One region of the Bacillus songklensis genome, then DNA from elsewhere that is predicted to be linked to it. Evidence: riboswitches for the same ligand, from Rfam matches in the RefSeq annotation. Region 1 holds a riboswitch; each other region holds the start of a gene.

Region 1 (3,205 bases):
TATGTTTAAAAAATTTATGGCCAAAATGGGCGTCGGCTCTGCAAAAGTGGATTTAATGTTGTCAAAACCTGAATATGCAATGAACGAAATTGTACATGGTACGATTCGTGTTCAGGGCGGCAATGTGGAACAAGAAATGAACAGTATCGCTGTAGAATTATGGCTGCAAGTGATTTCGAAAAACGGGCAAACCTATACTCATAAAATTACGTCTATCCCGGTTGTATCACCTTTTATCATTCAAGCAAATGAAGTGAAAGATTTTCCGTTTACATACAAACTGCCTGAAGGCCTTCCCATTTCAGCGGGAAACGTATCCTACCATTTTAGAACACACCTTGATATCGCCGGCGGGGTAGACAGCAATGATCATGACGCCATTCGCATTTTAGCACCAGCGCCGTTTTATGCTTTATTGGAAGCATTCGCCCGTCTCGGCTTCCGTGAGAAGCATGGATCTGGTCATTTTGATGGCTTTAAACAAGAATTTGAGCTGTTCCCGACAGGCTTGCTGGCGGGACAAGTGCAGGAAGTCGAGTTTCAGGCGGCAGTTGAGCAAGACGGGCTTCGTATTTTACTAGAATTGGACGTACCTTCATTTGGGAGAGAAGTAGAATTAAAAAGGGAGATCTTCTTTTCACATGCTTTATTAGAGGATGTTGACAGGCTTGCTGAGCAATTAAGACATATTATGGAAGAAACGCTTCATCAAGCCCATTTGTATCAGTCACATCGAATGGAGTTTGAACATGGTCATCATGGCCACCATAAAAGCGGCTTAGGCGGAGCGATTGGTGGATTTGCGGCAGGTGTATTCGGAGGGATGCTGGCTGCTGAGATGATGGATGAAATGGTGGAGGGCGCAGAAGAGGCCTTTGGAGGCACAGAAGGGGAAGAGGAAGGCGGATTCCTTGATGGTCTTGATTTCTTCGGTGACGAGGAAGATGAATAAATCCGAAACAAGAAGAGCTGGAATCAAAAAACGCCCATGTCAAATTCTTTACGCATAAGCGGCCGCCAAGCTCCCTTTCGGGTTCTTGTCAACCGCTTATATGAGAACCTTTATAAGCTCATTCAAGATGCAAGAAAGGGAGGACCCTGAATAAGATAAAGCAGAATGACTTATGCTTTGGTTTTTTAAGCTACTTACAGTTTTTTTTTTGTCTTTACATCTTGAAGAGGCTGAAAAGGTGAAAATCTGACATGGCTGCTTTTTGCCATGTCGGATTTTCAATGTGGATTTATATAGATCGATTTAGAAAATTCGACCTGACCAAAGAACGGCCATGCCAAATTTTCTAGACCTAAGCGGCTGGCACCCCCCTTGCGGGGTTGGCGCCAACCGCTTAGGTGAACCCTTGAGGGCGAATTCAAGTTGTCTGGATCACCGATTGTGATGCCTCTTGATTGAATGAAGATGTGTCGAGTTATTAAGTGGAATATATATATAATGGAACTTTTGATTCTCTAATACTTTATCTTAGTAAAATATTTCTATTGACTTTTAGGTCTATCGAACGTATTCTAGTTATTGGATTCAATAAAAATTCCTCATCAGCTCAAGATGAGGTAGAGGTCGCGGTGTTTAAGAGTAGTTTGAAGGAGAGTCAGAGAACTCCGTGAGGTCAAATGAAAGGAACCATCGCCGAAGCGTCATAATTCTCTGATTATGTCGGCTGGGACTGTATCCGAACAGGTGCAGGACTGTCATAGTTTCAGCTATGATGTACTATCTTTTTGTCTGATGCGGTTTAGTGATTTCACATCGTCTGCAGGTGTGCTTTTTTTATGCTCATTTAACCATTAATGCGATGGCAATATAGATAGTTTGTAATTTTGAGCAAGAAGGAAAAGCGAGAGGAGAATCAAGTTGTGGGTAAAAATAATAAACTGGGCTTATGGATTTTAACGGCCCTTGTAGTAGGGAATATGGTTGGATCTGGAATTTTTATGCTGCCCCGTTCTTTATCTGAAGCTGCAAGTCCGGCCGGTGTGATGGGGGCATGGATTTTAACCGGATTTGGAGTCCTTATGACTGCGTTAGTATTTGGTAATTTGGCTATAAGAAAACCAGAGTTATCTGGTGGACCCCAAATATATGCGAAAGAATTGTTTAAACCCGGTTCAAAAGCATCTACATTATCCGGTTTTATGTCTTCATGGGGTTACTGGATTGGAAATTTAGCAGGTAACATTGCCATTATTACAACTTTTGCCGGATATTTATCTACATTTTTTCCGGCACTTACAAATCAGGCAGAGCTGTTTACAATTGGTTCCTTTACATTAAAAGTGGGAAATGCTTTGACATTCATCGTTTGCACCATTCTTTTATGGGGAACACATTTTATTATATTAAGAGGGTTAGAGAATGCAGGGAAATTAAACTTCCTGGCGACGGCTGCTAAAGTGCTAGGTTTCTTTTTATTTATTTTGGTAGGTTTATTCGCATTCCAAAAAGCAAACATGCTTCCATTTGTCGCACCTAGAGTAGATGATGCAGGCCATACAGCTGGTTTGCTCGGTCAGATTAACAATGCTGCAATCACAACGCTTTGGGCATTTATTGGTGTAGAATCGGCAGTTGTTTTTGCATCTAGAGCAAAAAAACAGATAGATGTAAAGCGTGCAACGATTCTTGGATTGTTTATTGCCATTGCCATTTATGTTGGGATCAGTACGCTGACGATGGGGATGTTAAGTCAAGAAGCACTTATTCATTCTGATAAACCGTTAATCGATGCCATCCAAACCGTGCTGGGGCCTATCGGAGGCAAAATTTTGGCAGCGGTAGGATTAGTGAGTTTATTCGGCTCTACAATCGGTTGGGTGATGTTAAGTTCTGAGGTTCCATATCAAGCTGCGAAGCAAGGTTTGTTCATTCCGGCTTTCTTAAAAGAAGATAAAAATGGGATTCCTAAATTTTCGCTAATCGTAACAAACAGCCTTGGACAGTTATTTATTTTTTCAACAATCTCAAATTCTATTTCTGCGGCATTTGATTTTGTTATTTACATTGCAACATTATCATATTTAGTCCCTTACTTCATTTCATCTCTATTTCAGTTAAAGTTAGTCATTACAGGTGAGACCTATAACGGCAGCAAAGGCAGAGCAACGGATGGAGTGATCGCCGTTCTTTCTACACTTTATTCGGTTTGGGTCATCATAGCGGGTACTGCAGACTTAAAGACTTTCACTTTCG
Region 2 (3,205 bases), on a different contig from region 1:
CATCGCCGCTGTATAACGCAAAACCCTCATCTGTGTTAGCAATGATTTCAGTCATCGCATCAAGGTCACCGCTTGCTTCTTTAACGGCTACAACATTTGGAAGTTTAGATAGCTTTATAACCGTCTCGGCAGCAATATTTGTGACAGCACGCCCCGGAACGTTATAAAGCATGACAGGCAGGGATGTGCTTTCGGCAATCGTTTTAAAGTGTTGATAAAGTCCTTCCTGGTTTGGCTTATTATAGTATGGTGCCACCAGCATAATGGCATCCACACCGGTTTCTTCCGCTTTTTTTGTCAATTCGATGGAGGCATATGTGTTATTGCTTCCCGTACCCGCAATAACAGGTACTCGTCCGTCTACAACTTCTGCAACATGGCGAAATAAAGCTAATTTTTCTTCTGTTGATAAAGTAGGAGATTCACCGGTTGTTCCTGCAATCACCAATGAATCGGTGCCGTTTTCAATTAAATAATTGACAAGCTTGGTTGTTTTAGGAAAATCGATATTTCCTTTATGGTCAAAAGGTGTAACCATAGCAGTTGACACTTTTCCAAAATTAATCATATTTCCACTCCTTCATAACAATCCCCGTCTTTTGACGAGATGATCTTATTATTTTGCGCCTGCCATTTCTGCATCCAATTGGAAAGCTTGGTGAAGCACTTCTACTGCCCGCACCATCTCTGCTTGATTCACCACTGTTGAAATTTTAATCTCGGATGTGCTGACCATTTTCACTTCAACTTTTTCTCCTGCCAATACTTCAAACATGTCTGCGGCCACGCCTGGATTAGAAACCATTCCTGAACCGACAATCGATACTTTGGCTAACCCGCTTTCGTGCTCAATGCGTTCATACCCTAATGTGTCTGCATATTGTGAAAGTACATCTACTGTTTTCTGTAAATCGTCCGTCTTGACAGAGAATGAGATGGAAGGTTCACCGGATGATATGATGCTTTGAATAATAATGTCCACATTAATTTGATGCTTGGCCAATGTAGTAAAGATAGTGGGTAGTGTATGTAGTTGATCTTCCATTCCCACTACTGTCACGCGCGATACGTTATCTTCAAATGCAATCCCTCTTACAATTAAATTTTGCTCCATTGATGCTTCCTCCTCCACGATTGTTCCTCGCTCCAATTCCATGCTTGAACGCACTTCAAGCGAAACATGATAGTTTTTTGCAAGTTCAACAGCACGGGGATGCAAAACTCCCGCCCCTAGGTTCGCTAATTCTAACATCTCATCATAAGAAATAGATTGTAACTTTCTTGCTGTTTTGACATAACGGGGATCTGTCGTAAATACACCTGTTACATCTGTGTAAATATCGCATTTATCGGCTTGTAAAGCGGCGGCTAATGCCACAGCTGTTGTATCGGACCCTCCCCGTCCCAATGTGGTAATCTCTTTATCTGCTGTGATTCCCTGAAATCCTGCCACTACTACGATTCGACCTTCGTTCAACAAACCTTGGACACGCTCTGTTTGAATATGTTCGATTCTTGCATTACCGTGTATCGCTTCTGTCTGGATTCCTGCTTGCCAGCCTGTAAGGGATACGGCCTCATATCCTTTTTCCTTTAATGCCATACATAGCAAGGAAATCGTCATTTGCTCTCCTGTTGCCATCAGCATATCCATTTCTCTCTTGCTAGGACTCACGGATATCTGCTTTGCGAGGGAAACAAGTTCATCCGTTGTTTTTCCCATCGCCGAAACGACTACCACCACTTGATTTCCTTGCTGTATTTCCGCAATGACGCGATTGGCTACATTTTGAATGCGCTCAACAGAACCGACTGATGTACCGCCAAATTTTTGAACAATTAATGCCATACTGGACCATCCTTTACTATTCATTTTTCATATAGGCTTTTCAAATGATAGGTTTTCTCAAGGTAAAAAGTATTGGTTGAGACCAATTTTGAAAATAAAGCTGTTTTAGGAACCCGTTTACATCCTCTTTAAAAAACAAAAAAGCAATGAGATAGAAAACTATCCCATTGCTTAATATGAACAAATAGTAAAATTAAGTTCCGCAACGTGAGATAGCTCTCCAAGGTTTCATTTACCTTGACAGTCCTACATTTCTTCAATGCAAAACCAGCAAAAGCAGCAATGAGGCTGCCTTTGCTTCGGCGAATTTTCCTTTCCATCATGTTCACCGGAGCTCACTCTCCTCCCATGATTTACTCTTAAAATTCGCACCTCTATCTTCACTTCAACGTAATGAAGTGTTAAATCAATATGAAATTATTTACATCATAACAAACTTTTTGGGCTCTGACAACCCTAACTTTGCAATTTCTCAAAAATAGCTTCTGCCACATTTCTCGGAATATCGGCTTCTTGTATCTCTTCTATCGTAGCTTCTTTCAAACGTTTAACAGAGCCAAAATGTTTGAGCAGCGCTTTTTTTCGTTTTTCCCCCACGCCTGGAATGTTATCGAGGACAGACTGGAACGCAGATTTAGAACGAACTTGGCGATGGAACGTAATCGCAAATCGGTGCACCTCATCTTGAATGCGCTGCAACAAATAAAACTCCTGGCTGTTTCGCTCCAATGTGATAATTTCCGCTGGTTGTCCCATGATCAAATTAGAAGTACGGTGCTTCTCATCTTTCACAAGTCCTGCGGTCGGAATGAACAAGCCCAATTCATTTTCCAATACGTCCTCAACAGCAGCTAAATGTCCTTTCCCGCCGTCCACAATAATTAGATCCGGAAGAGGTAAATTGTCTTTTAGAACACGGCTGTATCTTCTTCGAACCACTTCGCGCATGGATTCATAATCATCCGGTCCCTCTACTGACCTAATTTTATATTTACGGTACTCCTTTTTGGCCGGTTTGCCATCGATGAACACAATCATGGCGGAGACCGGATCGGTTCCTTGAATATTGGAGTTATCAAATGCTTCAATACGCAGAGGAGCCGCAATACCAAGCTGTTCACCCAAGCTTTCTACCGCCTTAATCGTTCTTTCTTCATCCCGTTCAATCAAAAAGAATTTTTCTTGAAGAGCAATTTTAGCGTTTTTACATGCTAACTCTACTAGCTCTTTTTTCTTTCCGCGCTTCGGATGGTGAACATTGACCTCTAACAATTGCTCGACAAGCGAAGCGTCAATCGTATATGGCAATAAAATCTCTTTTGGCTTAAAATGATTATTTTGGTTGTAAAACTGACC
Region 3 (3,205 bases), on a different contig from region 1:
TTGATATTGTATAAGAATGTATTTTAATACAGAGTAAAGAAGATAGGGTAAAAATGGAAGTTTCATTATATGAAAAAACACCTATAAACCACATGAAATGGTTCATAGGTGTTTTTGGTGAAAAAGCTCGATTTATTTCAAGCTTGTCGAAATTTATCTTACATGTATTATTTTATTCGAGTATTCACTCCGCTAATATCGCATTGTTCTAATGGAATCATTTTGGTTTTCTTAGTGAACTTATATCCAAGCCATACAACAATAAATAAGGGCAAACCAATATAAGAAACCGCGACACTATACCAATCAATTTGTTCACCAAGGAAAGCCGAATAATTTTGCCCTAAAATAACGAAAGTACATAAAACAAAAGCGAAAATAGGGCCGAACGGGAACCATTTGGCACGGTACGGAAGTTTCTTTAAGTCATGTCCTTGAGCCACAAAAGCTCTGCGGAAACGATAGTGACTGATGGCAATTCCTAACCATGCAATAAAACCGCACATCCCGGATGCATTTAATAGCCATGTATAAACGGCACCGTCCCCAAAGAGAGAAGCAAAGAATGCCAAAACGCCAACCAGGGCAGTAACAATAAGGGCGTTGACAGGAACCCCGCGTTTATTGACTTTCGCTAAAAACTTTGGTGCTTTTCCTTCTTTGGCAAGGTTCCAAAGCATACGCGTTGAAGCGTACATACCGGAGTTACCGGCCGATAACACAGCCGTTAAAATAACGGCATTGATTGCTGAAGCGGCAAAGGCAAAGCCGGCACGTTCAAAGATGAGGGTAAATGGACTTACACGTACATCATCACTTGCCAGGGTTTCTGTTGTAAATGGGATGAGCATTCCGATCACAAAAATAGCTAAAACGTAGAATAATAAAATACGCCAGAATACTTGTCTTACAGAACGTGGAACGTTGCGGGCAGGGTCTTCACTCTCACCGGCAGCGACCCCAAGCAATTCCGTTCCCTGGAAGGAGAAGCCGGCAGCCATGAAAATGCCCAGCATCGTAAAGAATCCGCCGTGGAACGGACCATCTGCAATGGTAAAATTTTTAAATCCGGTAGGTTCACCGGCGAAAATACCGAAAATCATGAAAATACCCGTAACTAAAAAGACAATAACGGTTACCACTTTAATGAGTGAAAACCAATATTCCGCTTCACCAAAACCTTTGACGGATAAATAGTTTAAACCAAACATAATCACTAAAAACAAGGCGCTCCAAAGAAGAGAGGAGCTATCCGGAAACCAGAATTTAATGATAAGGGCACCGGCAACCAACTCTGCGGCAATCGTGATCGCCCAGTTATACCAATAGTTCCAGCCAAGTGCAAAACCGAATGCAGGGTCTACAAACTTCGTTGCATACGTACTGAAAGAACCGGCTTCCGGCATATAAGCTGCCATCTCACCAAGACTTGTCATCAGAAAATAAACCATAATTCCAATGATGGTATAAGCAAGAAGCGCTCCGCCTGGACCGGCTGTATGGATTGCTGCTCCGCTCGCTAAAAACAAGCCTGTTCCAATGGCGCCGCCAAGGGAAATCATCGTTAAATGACGGGCCTGCAAGCCGCGGTGCAGTTGTTGCTTTTCTTGTGTTCCGGCATGTTGACTCATAAATAAGAAAACCCCTTTTCTTGATGATAATCGGAAGGAGCGAGAGCAATAAAAAAAGCCTCGAAAGGATTTCGACGGCATTCTTTATTCAAACTGCATCAAACCTTCCATGAAGATAGCTCTTCACATTGACCCGGTTAGGGCAAATGTGACAGTTCTGTCCCTGTTCGGGAACAGCCCCAGCCTGTCCGTTCAGAGAAAAAGAACAAGCTTCGGCGATTTTTCCTTTCAAGTGACCTCATGGGTGTTCTCTGCACCTCATTCACTTTACTATTAAAAATCGCGACCTCTACCTCATCGATTAGGATGAGGGTTTGCTATTCATTTTTTGACACAGAGTTCATTATAGAACGAACCAATGAAAATATCAATATATAAAAAGGATGTTAAGAAACCTGACAAACGATTGGAGTCCATCTTATAAATTTTATATGATCATAACAGATCACATGATTCTCCTGCGATTTCGTATAACCTTTTAAGATGGGGGCGGATATGAAAACCCGCGTCTTACCCTGATCGATCAAAGTATCGGTCAGGGTCTTTTTTATTTTTGCCAATATGAACGTGTGAACGAATCCTTTCTTTTCGGGAAGGAACGCTACCCGTCCCGTTTGAGAACGCACTCTCTTTAAACTTTGATGCAATCACCATCCCGGCGTTCTCTATTGAAAAGTCATTCGTCTGAACCATCGTTTGGAAAAGCTTCAAAACCACCAAGTCCTTCTCAAGGGATAACCGTGATTTTGGTCGTTCCTGGTGAAATGGTACCCGTTCTTTTCAGGGGATAAACACCATTTTCTTAACGCTGAGCCTCCAATTCCTAACGTCGTGCTAACCTCTTTTGTTGTATAAGCCTTATCTATAGTTTCCACATCGTTACCTCCCTCGAAGACCCCCGTTCATTATCATTTTACTATAATTGGGGACAATTTAAGGTTCCCATACAAGCGGTTGATAAATACACGACAATTTTCGGGGAAATAATTCATGTGTTTATCTACATCTCGCGCTTTTCCGTTTTTTCATCTTGAATAAGCGAAAAAGGTTCTCATATAAGGCTTCGGCAAGGGCCCGTAAGGGAAATGGGCGAAGCCTTATGCGTAAATAATGTAGCATGGACCGCTTTTGTCCATGCTACATTATTTATGTGGATTTAGATACTTCGGTCTTAGTAATTCTAGATTTCAATACAAATGATGTAGTAAAATAAAGTCATTGGTTAAATCTAACAGGGTGGGACAGCGTTATGCAAAAGTATAAAGTATATGGTGCGTTAGTTATGATCATGTTGTTTTGGGGATTCAACGTTTCGGCGACAAAGGTATTGGTCTCTCATTTCGCACCTTTGACGATGACCTCTTTTCGTATCTTAATTGCGGGATTATCGGTTTTGCTCATGTTAAAAATCATGAAGGCTTCCCGCAAGCTTCAATTAAAGGAATTGGGTTTTATTACCTTTGTCGGCTTATTCAATGTAGTCGGGCATCATTTCTTTTTATCGTTGGGATTGCAAAAAACAACGGCTACGAACGGTGGACTGATTATGGGATTGGCACCGCTCATGACGACCG

The links. Region 1 has a riboswitch for lysine ahead of ACFOU2_RS22720 (amino acid permease). Riboswitches for the same ligand answer to the same signal wherever they lie in the genome.
Region 2: linked by a shared signal. The riboswitch ahead of ACFOU2_RS06325 (aspartate kinase) and the one ahead of ACFOU2_RS22720 (amino acid permease) in region 1 are both predicted to bind lysine.
Region 3: linked by a shared signal. The riboswitch ahead of ACFOU2_RS14290 (amino acid permease) and the one ahead of ACFOU2_RS22720 (amino acid permease) in region 1 are both predicted to bind lysine.

Annotation. Positions count from the first base shown of each region.
Region 1 covers NZ_JBHRZT010000072.1:735,616-738,820, reverse strand. Annotated here, with positions in the region: gene ACFOU2_RS22725 (sporulation protein) at 2-952, shown strand; lysine riboswitch at 1,563-1,740, shown strand; gene ACFOU2_RS22720 (amino acid permease) at 1,873-3,205, shown strand, end outside.
Region 2 covers NZ_JBHRZT010000020.1:651,183-654,387, forward strand. Annotated here, with positions in the region: gene dapA (4-hydroxy-tetrahydrodipicolinate synthase) at 1-568, opposite strand, end outside; gene ACFOU2_RS06325 (aspartate kinase) at 617-1,849, opposite strand; lysine riboswitch at 2,055-2,234, opposite strand; gene uvrC (excinuclease ABC subunit UvrC) at 2,306-3,205, opposite strand, start outside.
Region 3 covers NZ_JBHRZT010000052.1:606,314-609,518, forward strand. Annotated here, with positions in the region: gene ACFOU2_RS14290 (amino acid permease) at 168-1,631, opposite strand; lysine riboswitch at 1,740-1,931, opposite strand; gene ACFOU2_RS14295 (hypothetical protein) at 2,142-2,348, opposite strand; gene ACFOU2_RS14300 (DMT family transporter) at 2,881-3,205, shown strand, end outside.